3 regions of the Pseudoalteromonas sp. PAB 2.2 genome follow, and region 3 is predicted to be linked to each of the others. Evidence: predicted binding sites of a transcription regulator. Region 3 holds the regulator's gene; each other region holds the start of a gene.
The links. Region 3 encodes sigma-54, which starts transcription at its own class of promoters, with help from an activator protein. Its sites were predicted from a motif close to GTTGGCACGNNNNTNGNNT; they were not measured.
Positions count from the first base shown of each region.

Region 1 (3,286 bases), on a different contig from region 3:
ATTTAGTTGAAGAGGGCTTTGACTTAGCCGTTCGTTTTGGCCGCATGGAAGACTCCAATCTTATCGCCAGACCTCTTTGCAAGCGAATAATGACGCTTGTCGCAAGCCCTGAATACCTAGCCAACCATCCACGCTTAACGCACCCTTATGAGTTGACTGAACACAATTGCCTAATCGCGATGAGAAAACGTTGGCGTTTTAACATTGATGAACACATCAAAGAAGTCCGTATAAATGGCAATTGGCGCAGCAATCACCCTCAAGCCATTTTAAGTGCAGCTATTGCTGGCATCGGAATCGCACATTTGGCACACGACATTGTTGAGCCCTATATTGCAAAAGGGCAACTTGTAACAGTGCTGGATGACTTTCAAGTCAGCGACAACGCCTCTTGGTTGGTGTATCCGCGCAAAGATCTCTTGCCTTACCGCGTACGTTTACTAATTGAGCACCTTACCAATGAATTCGCTGAATAAAATTCACACTTTCAGAAATAAGGCAAGCGGGTTAGAATCAATCAAATAATAATAAAAAGTCACTATTATGAACGAATTTTATCAACTCTCAGCAACCAACTTACAAGGCCAAACGGTTCACTTTTCTGATTTCGAAAATAAAGTCGTTTTAGTCGTCAATACAGCGAGCAAGTGTGGTTTTACACCACAATACGAAGGCCTGCAAAAATTGCACGAAAAATACCATGATCAAGGCCTCATTATTATCGGCTTTCCGTGTAATCAGTTTGGTAAACAAGAGCCCGGTGACGCAAAAGAAATTAAGGAAGGCTGCCTCATCAACTATGGCGTGAGTTTCTTAATGATGAGTAAGGTGGATGTCAATGGTGAACATGCTCACCCTGTCTTTAGGCACCTAAAATCAGAACTACCGGGCTTTATCACCCGTAAAATAAAGTGGAACTTTACAAAGTTTCTGATTGGTAGGGATGGTAAAGCAATTAAACGATTCTCGCCCCTCACTAAACCAGAACACATCGAGTCTGCAATTATTACGGCACTGAGCAAATAAACCTCGAATCAAAAAGCAATAAAGAGGCAATAGCCTCTTTATCTAAATTTATGCTTAGTCGTTCATGTACTCATCAAAGTCGTCTTCGCCTAAGTTTCTGCGCAAGCGTTTTTGCTCAAGATAGTCTTCCAACTTCTTCTTAACGCGTTGCTTTTTCTTGTCGTGTTGATTACGCCCGACCATTTCGTACTCGTCTTCAACAAAATCGTCATCTAGCGCATCATAACTAAATGTCTTACCCACAACCCACTCCATAAAGTGTTTGAGACCAATTCAGGAGATTAAAATTTGCTCTGTGAATTGGCAAAGATTAAAAAGCTCAGTGGTTATTTAGTATGTAAAAAACCACCAAAATAAAGCCACACCGCCATGCTAAAGTGGCGATATGTCAATATTGTGAATAAATAGCGCTAAATTTGATTTCTGAAAAGTGAGAGTTTTTTATCGTTTCGATAAAACACATTTATCCACGTATGTTTTTTAGTTAATTTGACTAAAAAATGGTTAAAAAACCAAACAGATTTCATTTTAAAAAACCACAAAAACAACATAACTCAATGAAAATAAACACAATAAAAACCTTGGCATTAAGTTTGATTATTTATTTTCGTCATTTCAAACAGGAAAGAAAAAAATGAAAAAGTTATTGTTAGTAAGTTCTTTATTTATCGCAACCAGCGCTATGGCTCATAACGATAATGATACGCATATTTCATTCAGTGGTGAGCAATGTGATGTTGAGTTCAAGAACGATGTTCGCATCACGCCAAACGAATTAGAAGTGTTCACTGCTGATAACCGCACAATGAAAATCATTGATCAAAATAACTTATACATTGATGGCGAAAACATCTCGCTGAATGCATCTCAACAACAAGCTATTGCAAATTACTCAGATAGCTTACGTAGCCAACTACCCGAAGTGGCAAACATTGCTCTAGAGGGTGTGAAAATTGCCGGTGTTGCAATTGAAGAAGTGGCAAACGCATTCAACATTAGTGGCTTTGATGACATCTCGGAATTAATGGATGAGATTAGTGTAGAAGTGCAAAATACCTTTTACCAACAAGGTGCATTCACCATGGGTCAGCAAAGTTTTGAAAAGTTTGGTCAAAATTTTGATGAACAATTCGACCAACAAATTGAGTCTGCAGTTGAATCGGCAATGATGCAATCAATGGGCAGTATTTTAGTTGCGCTAGGCTCTGAGCTTCTTGGCTCGGGTGGTGACATGGACACGTTTGAACAGCGCATGGAAAACATGGGTGAACAAATCGAAGCGCGTGTAGAAACACAAGCAGCGCAACTTGAAAAACGTGCCGACGCATTGTGTGGCAGCTTTGCCGATATTGCTCACAAAGAGCAACAGCTCGTTGCTTTAGTGCCACAACTCAAAGAATACCAACTGTTCACGTTCAAACAGAACACCCTGTAATGCATTAACATCCCTGAACCAATCTACTTGGTCTTATGGCGCAGAGCTTGCTCTGCGCTTTTTTTATTTTTTTGCAAGTACGGTTAGTTGTGACAACGTTTTGACTGCGTCTTCCAAACGCTCTGACCAAGGCAAACCATAGCTTAATCGAAAACAGCTGCGGTATTTTTTCCCCGCCGAAAAAATAAGCCCAGGAGTAATACTAATCCCCGCATCTAATGCTAAATGGAATAGTTTAACGGCATCATATTGACTCCCTAAGTCCACCCAAATAACACACCCTCCCTGCGGGTTACTAATACGTGCACAACTTGGCATATATTGCTGCAGGCACCAAATCATTCGCTCTTTGTTGGCACTTAGTCGCTGGCGTAATAAACGAATATTTCTGTCGTATTCACCACTGGCAATAAATTCATACAAGGTCCATTGATTGATCAATGGCGCTGAGCAGCTCAAGGCTCGTTTAAAACGTCTGGCTTGTTCAGCAAACTGGCCCGCAATAATCCAACCAATCCGATAACTCGGTGCAGCCGTTTTTGAAAATGAGGCGCAGGTGATCACCAATCCTTTTTTAGAGTAAGCCTGCGCTGGTGTAGCACGTTTTGCGGTGTAATGTAGGTCACCGTATACATCATCCTCTATCAGCACAACATCACGAGCCTCGAGTAAAGCGACCAGCTGTTCACGCTTACTATCAGGCATAAAACTCCCCACGGGGTTATTCAATGAGGTAGAGAACACGCATGCTCTTATATCATGCTCATCTAGCGCCTGCTGTAAGTCATCTAACCAAATGCCTTCATCTGGGCATAGTGGGATTTC
Region 1 covers NZ_LYPI01000021.1:67,815-71,100, forward strand. The annotation lists gene BWD47_RS17710 (LysR family transcriptional regulator) at 1-476, shown strand, start outside; gene BWD47_RS17715 (glutathione peroxidase) at 544-1,026, shown strand; gene BWD47_RS17720 (PA3496 family putative envelope integrity protein) at 1,081-1,269, opposite strand; gene BWD47_RS17725 (YggN family protein) at 1,661-2,461, shown strand; gene BWD47_RS17730 (PLP-dependent aminotransferase family protein) at 2,525-3,286, opposite strand, start outside.
Region 1: BWD47_RS17725 (YggN family protein) is a predicted target of sigma-54. The motif match lies at 1,607-1,625, and genes of this name have one in related genera.

Region 2 (3,286 bases), on a different contig from region 3:
CCAAGAGGACGATATGGCAACTTTCCAGTGGAAAAGCATTAAAAAATAATTATTCTTCTGCCATTATCACCGAAAGCGATTTCGGTGATATTTCTACAACGATTTCATCAGCTGTTTTCACCTCGCCATCAATTACATAGCTTAATTCATTTTCTGCCGTAACACAGACACGCATAGCATTTGTGTGATGGCTGTTAATTGCAAAACTTGTCTGAGTAATGCTCGAAAAAACCAACTCAGCAATACTCAAGGTACTGGCTTTCGAGTCTGCACTTGGGGTAAGCCAATTAACATCTAGTAACCCATCTTTATGGTCGGGCTGCCCTGCTGATTGCGCTAACAAGGTGGTGAATGGTGCTGCGTTGGCGATAATCAGGCTTGTGGTATGAATTGACTGCGGTTCATTGTTATCAAGTTTTACGGTGTAATCTTGAGCTTCATGCTCGCCGAGCGCGTGCCAAAAACCTTGTAAATAGGCCAATTGCCCCGATTCATTTTTTGCATCACGATGCGCTTTTTCTATCATCTTTTGCTCAAAACCTATCCCTACAAGCAATAGCATACGTTCGCCATTACACAGTGCGGTATCAATACGACTCGCCTGCCCTTCAATAATGAGCTCACAGGCTTGTTCGACAGGAATTATTTTTGACCGAATGCCCATTAAAACATGCGCTAACGCATTTGCTGTACCTAATGGAATGATCCCTAATTTACAGGTGGTATCAACTAACACACTTGCAACCTCTGTCACAGTGCCATCTCCCCCACATGCAATGATTACATCGGGCTGTGATTTAATGGCCTCTTTTGCTAAATCAATGCCACTAATTTCGGCCGTTGTCGTGTGTACTGTTAAATCGTAGTACTGTGATAAACGGGCGGTAATTTGTTTATTTTTAGATTCCCATAATTTCGTGCCCGATACAGGGTTAGCAATAAGTACAGCTTTATTTTTAATTAATAAATCACCGGCTTTATGACGTCTTATTAAATGACGTAATTGACGTTTATTAAGATTTGCAGTCTCACGTGTTTCTTTAATTTGCTCAAGTATCGTGTGCACATCTGCATCTTTGTTTTGACTCAATAAATAAGCAGCCATGACAAATACGGAACGACCACGTCCTAATGCACAATGCACTACAACGCGTCTGTCTTCTTTAATCTGATGATGTATCCAATTAATGGCTTGATTTAATTGTGCGCGGGTTGGCACGCTGTGATCAAGTACTGGAATATTTAGATAACGGATATTTTCTTGAGTAGACGACCATTCTAAGCCATCAAACTCACAGGTTACATCTAAAACGGCTGTGATCCCCATTTCTTTCATACTGTCTATGTCAGATGGAAATAATCGACAAGCCAAAAACAAATGCTCGTTTATTTGTTGAAGTGGCGGCACTTTATCGTGTTTTCTAGACCACGCGTTATAAAGTTGTGCGCCAAGTAAAAATGGAATAAACGCCCACCGTATATACATGGGAATAATGCCATTTTCACGTTTACGGAATATTCGCGCGATATCAAAAAAATAAGCCGCGCTCACTAATAATAATGAAAGCGCTGTCCAATAAAAAAATAGCGCAAAGTACACCGTATCTACACGCAACGCAGCAATAATAAACGCTACGGCTAAAACTAAATAGGTTGATGCTGCCCACATAATCACTCCTTGTTATTGTAATTATTTATACATAGCAAGTTTCACTCCAGAGTTTAAAGTACACCACGCCTTTTGATATACCTTAAATCAATAACTTAGCAGATTTACTATTTATATATAAATAAGTTTAGGACATTTTTTCAATAACATATGAATAACTTACACGTTATGAATAACTTGAAATCTATAAATTTGCCAATAAGCACATCCCTGCTAACCTAATTAATAGAAAAGAGGTGGGTTAACATTGATTTCACATCCTTTTTTCTAAAAATAATGTTTCGTGCATCTAAACCGGTGAGTAAACCGTTACTTCTATACAACAAGAAAAACAGGAACTTTATGGACAACGATCAACTATTAGCGTTACTGAGTGCAACAGCGAAAGGTGACAAAAATGCCTTCGCAAGTTTGTACAAATCAACTAGCGCTAAGTTATTTGCCATTAGCTTAAAAATGCTGGGTAATCGGGCTCAGGCTGAAGAAGTATTGCAAGATGCCTTTGTAAAAATTTGGCACAATGCCAGTGACTATCAAGTATCAAAAGGGGCAGTTATGTCATGGATGATAAGCATAGTCAGATACCGTTGCCTCGATTTATTACGCCACCACAAAGTGCGTAAAGAACAGAGCTTAACTGATGAGCAAGAACAAGAAGATTTAACGTCTATTCAAGTTGCTTACGAAGATGATTCAAAGTTGGTCGACTGTATCGAACAACTTGATCCACAGCAAAGACAAGTAATTCACTTGGCTTATTATAAAGGGTTGACTCATCACGAGCTTGTTGATCACATTGCATCCCCTCTTGGCACAGTTAAAAGCTGGATCAGACGTGGGTTACAACAACTACAAAGGTGCCTAACGTTATGAATTATGAAAACCAAACACTTATTGATATGTTAGCAGCCGAGTATGTTCTTGGGACATTAAGAGGCCCCGCTCGCGACCGTTTTGCTCGTTTAATGTTAACCTCTACCCGTGCAAGAGAAGCAACATGGATGTGGGAGCAACATCTCAATAACTTAGCAAGTTCAATTGAGTCTGTGCCACCCGATGAAGCCGTATGGGAAAAAATTGCCAGTCGTATCGACCCCAACGTTGTGCCTTTGCAATTAAAAACCAAAAAGCCACGCTCAACGATACTACAAGCATGGTCGCTTATTGCCACCGCTGCGAGTATTGTCCTTGCGCTTATTATTTGGCAGCCTCATGAGTCGGTTACATCGCAAGCGCAACAAATTGCACTTTTTAAGAATCAAGCCGAATCTGCACTTTGGTTTATTGATGTCCAAGACGACAGCCTTGCAATTAAAGCATCGACAGCACTTATACCACGCACAGACAAAGATTATGAGTTATGGATGATTTTAAAAGGGCAAGAAGCGCCCATATCCTTAGGTCTACTGCCCAAGTCAGGCCGAATTGAGCTACCTAAAAATGCCCAATTTAATGCAAATGACATTGCACTCCTGGCTGTTAGCTTAGAACCCTTGGGAGGATCGCCAAATGGCTCCCCGACCGAGGTCTTATACACCACCGAATTGGTTATTCTTTAAATCTAAAAGCCGTGCATTGCACGGCTTTTTGCATTTTTGTTAAAAAATTTTCAAATTA
Region 2 covers NZ_LYPI01000007.1:568,358-571,643, reverse strand. The annotation lists gene BWD47_RS02960 (VF530 family DNA-binding protein) at 1-49, shown strand, start outside; gene BWD47_RS02955 (diacylglycerol kinase family protein) at 50-1,669, opposite strand; gene BWD47_RS02950 (sigma-70 family RNA polymerase sigma factor) at 2,012-2,542, shown strand; gene BWD47_RS02945 (anti-sigma factor domain-containing protein) at 2,539-3,228, shown strand.
Region 2: BWD47_RS02955 (diacylglycerol kinase family protein) is a predicted target of sigma-54. The motif match lies at 1,851-1,869, and genes of this name have one in related genera.

Region 3 (3,286 bases):
GAGACCCGTAAAGATCTCAATAAACAAGGCCGCGAAGAAACACTTAACAGCTTACTTGATGAATTTAGCATTCAACACATTCGTGACAGCCAAGGTATGGCATTGTCAGGGGGTGAACGCCGTCGTGTTGAAATAGCACGCGCACTGGCCGCTGACCCTAAATTTATTTTGCTCGATGAGCCTTTTGCTGGTGTTGATCCTATTTCAGTGTTAGATATAAAGAAAATTATTGAGCACTTAAAAAATCGTGGTATTGGTGTATTAATTACTGACCACAATGTGAGAGAAACCCTTGATGTTTGTGAAAAAGCCTACATTGTTTCTCATGGGGAGCTAATTGCATCAGGTACACCTGAACATGTGTTAGCCGACCAAACTGTACGCGATGTGTATCTAGGCGAGCAATTCAGGCTTTAAATACGCCACCGACTAGAGCATCTGCTAGACTTATAACAATGACAATAAATCAAATAAATAGTTAACGGCATCGTGCTATTGTTTGATAAGACTAAAAAGGATTGTTAGGGATACATGAGGCAATCATTACAGCTGCGCATGGGCCAGCAACTTACAATGACTCCACAACTGCAACAGGCTATCCGTTTGTTGCAGCTCAGTACATTGGATCTCCAGCAAGAAATTCAAGAAGCGTTAGACTCTAACCCTTTGCTTGAAGTTGAAGAAGCAGATTATGCAGAAGAGAGTATTGGCAAGAACGAGCAGAAAGCCGAATCTGACGATACCCAACTAAGCGCGTCGGCTGACGAAGCTGCAAGCGAGTACGAGCAAGAAAGCAGTGATGCCCTCAACAAAGACACCGTAAGTGACGACTTAGCAATGGATGTTACGTGGGATGAGTACATGAGTGCTGCCCCATCAAGTTCCTCAGGTCCAATGCCTGAAGATGAATCAATTTACCAAGGCGCATCAACCGAAACTCTCCACGAATACCTAATGTGGCAGTTACAACTGACTCCATTCAGCCCAACAGACGAAGCGATTGCCGTTGCGATTGTTGAGGCAATTGATGATTCGGGTATTTTAACCGTAAGCTGCGAAGACATTGTTGAAAGCTTCAATCAAAATAACGATGAAGAAGAAATCGAACTTGATGAAGTCGAAGCTGTCTTAAAAAGAATCCAATTATTCGATCCTGTCGGTATTGGCGCCCGTAGTTTACAAGAATGTTTGTGTATTCAATTACGCCAATTCGATGCTGACACCCCCTATTTAGCTGAAACTAAAATGGTGTTATCAGAACATATTGAATTATTAGCGAGTCGTGACTATCGCACTTTGATGAAAAAGACTAAGCTTAAAGAAAGTGAGCTGAAAGAAGTCATGACATTGATCCACAGCTTAAATCCAAAGCCTGCGGATACCATTGTTAGAGAAGAGTCTGAATACGTGATACCCGATGTATCCGTAAAAAAAATAAAAGGCCGTTGGGTAGTTGAACTAAACCCAGACTGCATGCCGAAAATCAGAGTGAATAGCCACTATGCGGCGATGTCACGTTCTGTAAAATCAAGCAGTGATAGCCAATTTATTCGCTCTCATTTACAAGAAGCAAAATGGTTTATTAAAAGCTTAGAAAGCCGTAATGACACGTTATTAAAAGTGACTAACTGTATTGTTCAACAACAACAGGCTTTCTTTGAACATGGTCCTGAGGCCATGAAACCCATGGTATTAAATGATGTCGCAGAAATGGTCGAAATGCATGAATCAACAATTTCGCGAGTAACAACACAAAAATACATGCATACCCCGCGGGGAATTTTTGAGTTGAAATATTTCTTCTCCAGCCATGTAAGCACTGAAAATGGGGGTGAGTGTTCATCTACGGCAATTCGCGCTTTAATCAAAAAGCTAATCGCCGCAGAAAACACAGCTAAACCATTGAGTGATAGCAAAATTGCAGATATATTGGCTGAGCAAGGAATTAAAGTAGCTAGACGGACAATAGCAAAATATCGAGAGTCTCTAGCAATACCTCCGTCGAATCAGCGTAAGAGTCTGATTTAGACGTTTTACATAGAAGGAAAATGCTTATGCAACTAAATTTAACTGGTCGTCATGTAGAAATCACAGATTCATTAAGAGACTATGTAAACACCAAGTTTGCGAAACTAGAAAGGCATTTTGACCACATTAATAATGTTCATGTCATTCTAGATGTAGAAAAACTAAGCCAAAAAGCAGAAGCAACTTTACATGTAAACGGAGGCGAGTTATTTGCCTCTACTGAACACCAAGATATGTATGCAGCCATCGACTCGTTAATCGATAAACTTGATCGTCAAGTAATTAAACACAAAGAGAAATTAGCTCGACACTAAATTATGAAACTTAGTTCACTTACTAACCAGGACTGCAGCAAAGCTGCGGTCCTTTTTAATAGCAAAAAAAGAATTCTCGAATTTATCAGCGAACTGGCTCATGAGCAGCTCCCTCATTTATCTCAGCAAGATATACTCAATGCCCTATTGAACAGAGAAAAATTGGGCAGCACGGGTATTGGCCGAGGTATTGCGATTCCACATGGTCGTATGAGCGGTGCAGATCAGCCACACGCATTTGTAATTGTGAGTGAGTCACCTATAAATTTTGATGCAATTGATAATCGTCCAGTGGATATTTTTGTCGCACTCATCGTACCAGATGGTGACTGTCAGCTTCATCTAAAGACCTTATCAACAATTGCTGATAGACTTAAAGACAAAGAATTTTGTAAACAGCTACGCAGTGCTAAAACAGATAGTGATCTGTTTAAAGTCATTGCATCAGAGGCATAAATGGAATTAATTATTATCAGCGGTCGCTCTGGTTCAGGTAAATCAGTCGCTTTACGAGTACTTGAAGACTTAGGCTATTACTGCGTTGATAATATTCCTGTAAACCTGCTTCCTTCGTTAGTACGCAGTGTGTCAGATAATTACGACAAAATTGCTGTAAGTATCGATGTGCGTAACCTGCCGAAAGAACAGCAAGAATTTAACGATATTCTTGAGTATTTACCGGGCTTTGCAAAACCTACGTTGTTTTATTTAGATAGTGATGATCAAACACTGATCAAACGATTCTCTGAAACACGCCGCTTACACCCATTATCGATTGACTCGCTGCCGCTTGATTTAGCGATTAAACAAGAAAAAGTATTACTGGATGTTTTGATCACCCGTGCCGATTTTATGATTGATACGACCGATCTCAGCGTGCATCAGCTTGCCGAATCTATTCGCGAAAAAATACTGGGTAAAAAAGACAAAAAGCTCATTATTAC
Region 3 covers NZ_LYPI01000019.1:98,552-101,837, reverse strand. The annotation lists gene lptB (LPS export ABC transporter ATP-binding protein) at 1-417, shown strand, start outside; gene BWD47_RS16840 (RNA polymerase factor sigma-54) at 532-2,028, shown strand; gene hpf (ribosome hibernation promoting factor) at 2,055-2,342, shown strand; gene ptsN (PTS IIA-like nitrogen regulatory protein PtsN) at 2,346-2,798, shown strand; gene rapZ (RNase adapter RapZ) at 2,799-3,286, shown strand, end outside.